2 regions of the Streptomyces sp. NPDC042002 genome follow, and region 1 is predicted to be linked to the other one. Evidence: riboswitches for the same ligand, from Rfam matches in the RefSeq annotation. Region 1 holds a riboswitch; the other holds the start of a gene.
The links. Region 1 has a riboswitch for glycine ahead of gcvP (aminomethyl-transferring glycine dehydrogenase). Riboswitches for the same ligand answer to the same signal wherever they lie in the genome.
Positions count from the first base shown of each region.

Region 2: another riboswitch for glycine. It lies ahead of gcvT (glycine cleavage system aminomethyltransferase GcvT); the one in region 1 lies ahead of gcvP (aminomethyl-transferring glycine dehydrogenase).

Region 1 covers NZ_JBVJCT010000033.1:9,261-12,587, reverse strand. Annotated here, with positions in the region: gene gcvP (aminomethyl-transferring glycine dehydrogenase) at 1-1,303, opposite strand, end outside; glycine riboswitch at 1,481-1,576, opposite strand; gene ACZ6KY_RS32890 (PRC-barrel domain-containing protein) at 1,691-2,059, shown strand; gene ACZ6KY_RS32885 (DNA polymerase IV) at 1,984-3,327, opposite strand, start outside.
Region 2 covers NZ_JBVJCT010000023.1:69,261-72,587, reverse strand. Annotated here, with positions in the region: gene glyA (serine hydroxymethyltransferase) at 1-172, opposite strand, end outside; gene gcvH (glycine cleavage system protein GcvH) at 184-561, opposite strand; gene gcvT (glycine cleavage system aminomethyltransferase GcvT) at 746-1,879, opposite strand; glycine riboswitch at 1,914-2,026, opposite strand; glycine riboswitch at 2,027-2,123, opposite strand; gene ACZ6KY_RS27995 (AAA family ATPase) at 2,299-2,967, shown strand; gene ACZ6KY_RS27990 (enhanced serine sensitivity protein SseB) at 3,031-3,327, shown strand, end outside.

The sequences.
Region 1 (3,327 bases):
TCGTCTCGTCGCACGAGATCGACACCTGGTCGGCGTCGACGCGGTGGAGGTTGACGCCGTGGTCGCGGGCGGCGGCCACGGTCTCGGCGGCGCGGCCCGGGACCCGCACGGTGAGCGTGTCGAAGTACGCGCCGTGCACGACCTCGACGCCGCCGGCGGTGAGACCCGCGGCCAGGACCGTGGCGTAGCGGTGGGTACGCCACGCGATGGTCCGCAGGCCGTCGGGACCGTGGTAGACGGCGTACATGCCGGCCATCACGGCGAGCAGCACCTGAGCCGTACAGATGTTGCTGGTCGCCTTCTCGCGGCGGATGTGCTGCTCACGCGTCTGCAGGGCGAGGCGGTACGCCTTGTTCCCGTCGGCGTCCACGGACACACCGACCAGCCGGCCGGGGAGGCTGCGCGCGAACTTCTCGCGGACCGCCATGTAACCGGCGTGCGGTCCGCCGAAGCCCATCGGCACACCGAAGCGCTGCGTCGTACCGATCGCGATGTCCGCGTCGAGCTCGCCGGGCGAGGTCAGCAGGGTCAGGGCGAGCAGATCGGCGGCGACGGTGACGACCGCGCCCAGCTCGTGCGCCTGCTCGACGATCGGCTTGATGTCGCGTACGGCACCGGAGGCGCCCGGGTACTGGATCAGCACGCCGTTGATCTCGCGCCCGGCGAGGCCGGCCGGGATGCCGTCGGCGAGGTCGGCGACGACGATCTCGACGCCGGTCGGCTCGGCGCGGGTCTCTATGACGGCGATGGTCTGCGGCAGCGCGTCCGCGTCGACCAGGAAGAGGCCCTTCTTGTTCTTGCCCATGCGGCGGGACAGCGCCATCGCCTCGGCGGCGGCGGTGCCCTCGTCGAGGAGGGAGGCGCCGGAGGTCGGCAGTCCGGTGATCTCGGCGACGACGGTCTGGAAGTTCAGCAGCGCCTCGAGACGGCCCTGCGAGATCTCCGGCTGGTACGGCGTGTACGCGGTGTACCAGGCCGGGTTCTCCATGACGTTGCGCAGGATCACCGGCGGCGTGAACGTGCCGTAGTAACCGAGGCCGATCATCGAGCCGAGCACCTCGTTGCGGTCCGCGAGGGAGCGGAGCTCGGCCAGTACCTCGGCCTCGGTCCGCGCGGCCGGCAGCTTCAGGGCCTCGGCGTTCTTGATCACGTCCGGCACCGCGGCGGCCGTCAGCTCGTCGAGCGAGCCGTAGCCGACCTGCGCGAGCATCTTGGCCCGGGCTTCGGAGTCGGGCCCGATGTGGCGCTGCTCGAAGGGAATGCCCTGTTCGAGCTCGGAAAGCGGAATGCGAGGGGCGGTCATGGCGGAGGCCTCCTGGTCTGACGCGACCTTCGAGGGGCACCCCGGCACGGGTACCCCGACGGCCTCCCCCTCTGTCATCTCAACCTGAGAGTTTCACCGGGTCGTCCGCGGACGACCCGACTTTCACCGTCGGTGAGAGCGGAGGCCATCGGCACCCGCCCTGCTTTCCAGAGTGACCTCGTCCGTGCGGTACGTGAGCCTGAGAGATTCCGGGGAGGATTTGCTCCTTCGGCGCCTCCGGTGAAATCTGGAGGACTCTCCCGCACGGGATCAGCAGCCGTCTGCCAGCCTACCAGCGAGGACAAGACATCAGCCTTCGAGTGGCCGCCTTCACAAATGTGCTCTTTCGTAGTACTTACGGATGAGTTTGCGACCACTGGAGGGACCGTGCAGACCGACATCGATCCGCGCAACCTGATCGGCCGCAAGGCGTTCGACAGCAACGGCACCAAGATCGGCACGATCGACGAGGTCTATCTCGACGACGCGACCGGTGTCCCGGAGTGGGCGGCCATACGCACAGGGCTGTTCAGCAGGGACGCCTTCGTGCCCCTGGAGCCCAGCGAGATCGTCGAGGGGACCTTGCGCATCCCCTTCGACCGAGCCCTGATCAAGGACGCCCCCGACTTCGGCGTCGGGCGTCATCTCTCCCCCGAACAGGAACTCCAGCTCTACCACCACTACGGTCTCGACGTGGCGTCCCCGATACCGCCGGACCGGGACTTCGGCCGGATCGCGGGCACGGAGGACGCCTGAGCTTCCCGGGTGGCCGGATCCGCGTCGCGACTCCCGTCCGGGTCCGGGCCCGCGTCCGGGCCGGTGTACAGGTCCGGGCCCACGCCCGGACCTGGTCGTAGGCCCGGACGTTGCGTCGCGGCTTCTGACGCCGACGGCCCGGGAGCCGCCGGGAACCCGTCGGCGTCCCCGGGTCTTCGCTCCACCAGGGGCAGCGGATCCGCCGGTTCCAGCCGCGGATCGTCCGTCCGGAACGTCCGCACCCGCCCGGGCTCGGAATACGGAGTCTCGAACCGCACGGTGACCCGCCCCAGCCCGCTCCCCTGCACCCAGCCGTGCCCGTACTCGGCATGGCGCACATCGTGCCCGGAGGACCACCGCCGCTCCGCGGGCCGCCCCTCCTCCACCGGGGCGCCCTCGGCCGGCTCGTCCGCGGAATGCTCCTCGGCCACCGGCTCCCCCACGGCGGCGGCCTGCGCCTGCGCGAACAGGTCCTCCTGCGTGTAGTCGGCGAGCCCGGAGACGCCGACTCCCAGCAGCCGCACGCCTCCGGTCGTGTCCACGCCCTCCAGCAGCCGCGCGGCGGCCTCCCGGACGACCCCGGGATCGTCCGTGGGCCCCCGCAGCGTCTCGGACCGGGTCAGCGTCGAGAAGTCGTACCTGCGCACCTTCAGCACGATCGTCCGCCCCGACAGCCCGGCCCGGCGCAGCCGCCGCACACACCGGTCCGCGAGCCGCTGCACCTCCAGCTCCACCCGGACCCGGTCGTGGATGTCCACGTCGTAGGTGTCCTCGACCGACACCGACTTGGTCTCCCGTTCGGCCACCACGGGCCGCACGTCGTGGGCCAGCGCCATCGCGAACAGGGCGTGCCCGTGCGCCTTCCCCACCAGCCGTACGAGCTCGTCCTCGCCCGCCTCGGCGAGCTCCTCGACGGTGGTGATCCCGGCCCGCCGCAGATGGTCGCCGGTCGCCGGCCCCACACCCGGCAGCGTCCGCACCGGCATCGGCCCCAGCAGCGCGCGCTCGGTGCCCGGCTCGATCAGCACGAGGCCGTCGGGCTTGGCCTGCTCCGAGGCGATCTTCGCCAGCATCTTGGAGGCGGCGAGCCCCACCGACCCCGTGAGTCCCGTGACCGCCCGGATGTCCGCGCGCAGCTTGGCACCGGCCAGCCGCGCCGAGGCGTCGTCCCAGGCCGTCCCGCCCGCCTCCAGGTCCACGAACGCCTCGTCCAGGCTCAGTGGCTCCACCAGCGGCGACAGGGCCCGCAACAGCCCCATGACCTGTTC
Region 2 (3,327 bases), on a different contig from region 1:
CCTCGGCGTACTTGTTGGTCAGGACCGAGCCCTGGGCCTCCATGACCGCGACCGGAGCGAAGTTCTCCGAGGCGATCATCTCCAGGGTGGACTGCTGGCGGTGCAGCTCGGCGTCGACGGCGGCCGCGACGTCCGGGTCCAGCTCGTGAAGGGGGGTGTTCAGAAGCGACATGCGGTGACTCCTCAGCCGGCGGTGAAGGCGGTGTACTCGTCGGCGGACATCAGGTCCTCGGGCTCGCCCGCGACGCGCACCTTGAACAGCCAGCCGCCCTCGAAGGGCGCGGAGTTCACGAGCGACGGGTCGTCCACGACGTCCTGGTTGGCCTCGACGACCTCGCCGTCGACGGGGGAGTACAGGTCGCTGACCGACTTGGTCGACTCCAGCTCGCCACAGGACTCGCCCGCGGTCACCGTGTCACCGACCGCCGGGAACTGGGCGTAGACGACATCGCCGAGCGCGTTGGCCGCGTACTCGGTGATGCCGACCGTCGCGACGCCGTCCTCGGCGACGGACAGCCACTCGTGCTCCTTGCTGTAGCGCAGCTTCTGGGGGTTGCTCATGACCTGAATTCTCCTGTACGCGTGGGAGTGCTGATGGAGGGAAGCGTGGGTGACCCGGGCGGATGTGCCCAGGGTCACGTCCGGAGCCCGACGGGATCGCCCGTCAGCGCCGGAGCCCGACGGGGATCCGTGTCATGTCCGGCCCGTGCGGACCGGTGTCACGTCCGGCCCGTGCGGACCAGTGTCACTTCCGGCGCTTGTAGAACGGCAGCGCCACGACCTCGTACGGTTCGTGGCTGCCCCGGATGTCCACACCGACACCGGCGGTGCCCGGCGCGGCGTGCGCGGCGTCGACGTACGCCATGGCGATCGGCTTGCCCAGCGTGGGGGACGGGGCGCCGGAGGTGATCTCGCCGATCACCTGGCCGCCGACGACGACCGAGTACCCGGCGCGCGGCACGCGACGCCCCTCGGCGATCAGGCCGACGAGGACCCGCGGCGGCTCGGAAGCGGCACGCTCGGCGGCTTCGGTCAGCGCCGCGCGCCCCACGAAGTCGCCGTCCTTCTCGAACTTCACGACCCGGCCGAGACCGGCGTCGAAGGGGGTCAGCGAGGTGGTCAGCTCGTGCCCGTACAGCGGCATGCCGGCCTCCAGGCGCAGCGTGTCGCGGCACGACAGACCGCAGGGGACAAGACCGGCGGGGGTGCCCGCGTCGGTCAGCGCCTGCCACACCTTCTCGGCGTCGGCGGGGGCGACGAACAGCTCGAAGCCGTCCTCGCCGGTGTAGCCGGTGCGGGCGATCAGGGCCGGAACGCCGGCCACCGTGCCCGGCAGGCCCGCGTAGTACTTCAGGCCGTCCAGGTCCGCGTCGGTGACCGCCTTGAGGATGCCGGAGGACTCGGGCCCCTGTACGGCGATCAACGCGTACGCGTCACGGTCGTCGCGCACCACGGCGTCGAAACCGGCGGCGCGCCCGGTCAGCGCGTCCAGCACCACCTGGGCGTTGGAGGCGTTCGCGACGACCATGTAGTGAGAGGAACCGGCTTCGTGCTCGGCCAGGCGGTAGACGATCAGGTCGTCCAGGATGCCGCCGTCCTCCTGGCAGATCATGGTGTAGCGGGCGCGGCCCACGCCGACGGTGGCGATGTTGCCGACCAGCGCGTGGTTCAGGAGAGCCGCGGCCTCGGGGCCGGTGACGGTGATCTCGCCCATGTGGGAGAGGTCGAAGAGGCCGGCCTTCGTGCGGACGGCGAGGTGCTCGTCGCGCTCGGAGCCGTAGCGCAGGGGCATGTCCCAGCCTGCGAAGTCGGTCATCGTCGCGCCCAGCGAGCGATGCAGGGCATCGAGCGCGGTGTGACGGGGTGCGGTGCTGCTCATCGGTCTGGCTCCCAAGGCATGACGGCGAGGTCGTTCCTCCCCATCTGTCATCGGAACCTGAGAGGTTCATCAGGACCCCGCGAAACGGTGGTCCTGATTTGCACCTTGGGTGGAGCCACCGGTGAGCGGCCCGCTTTTCAGATGTGCCTCGCCCGCGCGGTAACGGGGCCTGAGAGATTCAAGGGAGGGACTTGCTCCTTCGGCGCCCGGGTACACGTACCCAGGACTCTCCCGCGCGGATTCAAGCGGCCGGTATGCAGTTGGCGGGGCCATCATCGCACGTGCCGTCCGATCCCGGCAGACCGGCATCTGTAACCGGGCTGTGGCAGTCCGCGCATGAAAAGGGGAAGCGCCGGGCATTACCTTCTCTTTACAGTCGACGGGGATGGGACTCCACACCCAAGGGGAGGACGGTCACGGTGAACAGGACCACGGCGTACGCGACGACCTCGGGTCTCGCGCTGCCGGAGCAGCCCGGCGCACCGGCCCGGGAGGCGCGCGGCCCGCTGCCGGCGCCTGTCGTCCGGGACCTCCGCGACCGGGTCGGACACAGCCCGCACGGTCTCCGCTTCGGGGCGCGCGACCTCGTGGTGGTCACCGGACTGCCCGGCAGCGGAAAGTCGACGCTGATGCGGCGGGCCGTGCGGGGCGCGCGCGTCGACTCGCAGGACACCCGCGAGCGCTGGGACGGCCGGATGGCCCGCCTGGTGCCGTACGTCCTCTACCGCCCCCTCGTCCGCCTCGCGCACTACGCCGGCCTGCGCCGCGCGCTGCGGGGCGGCGGCGGACTCGTCGTGCACGACTGCGGTACGCAGGCCTGGGTGCGCCGCTGGCTCGCCCGCGAGGCCCGGCGCCGGGGCGGCGCGCTGCACCTGCTGCTGCTCGACGTCCCGCCGGGCACCGCGCGGGACGGGCAGCGCGAGCGCGGCCGGGGCGTCTCGCGCTACGCCTTCGCCCGCCATCGCGGCGCGGTCGCCCGGCTGCTGCGCTCCGCCGAGAGGGGAGACCTGCCCCCGGGGTGCGGCTCGGCGGTGCTGATCGACCGGGACGCGGCGGACGTCCTGCGCGGGATCGACTTCGGCCACTGACCGGTTGCGGTGGCCCACTAATCTTTCCAGCCGGAACAACGGTTCGAAGCGGGCGGTAGACAGATGGACTTTCCGGCACAGGCGCACCCCCATCCGCACGGCGGCTGGCCCGGCAACGAGCTGGAGGAGGTGTTGTCCTCCTCCCTCAGCATGCCCGCGGGGCCCTCGGCGGCCGCTCGTATCGTCGAGGCGCTCGGCCGCAGCTTCGTATGGGTGCCGCTGCCCAACGGCGGCGGCCCGCAGAGCGGTCCGCTCGATCTGCCCACGATGGACCTCGGGGGCCAGGTGTACGTCCCCGTCTTCAGCTCCGAGGAGCAGTTCCGCCAGGTCACCGGCGGCCACATGTCGTACACGATCGCG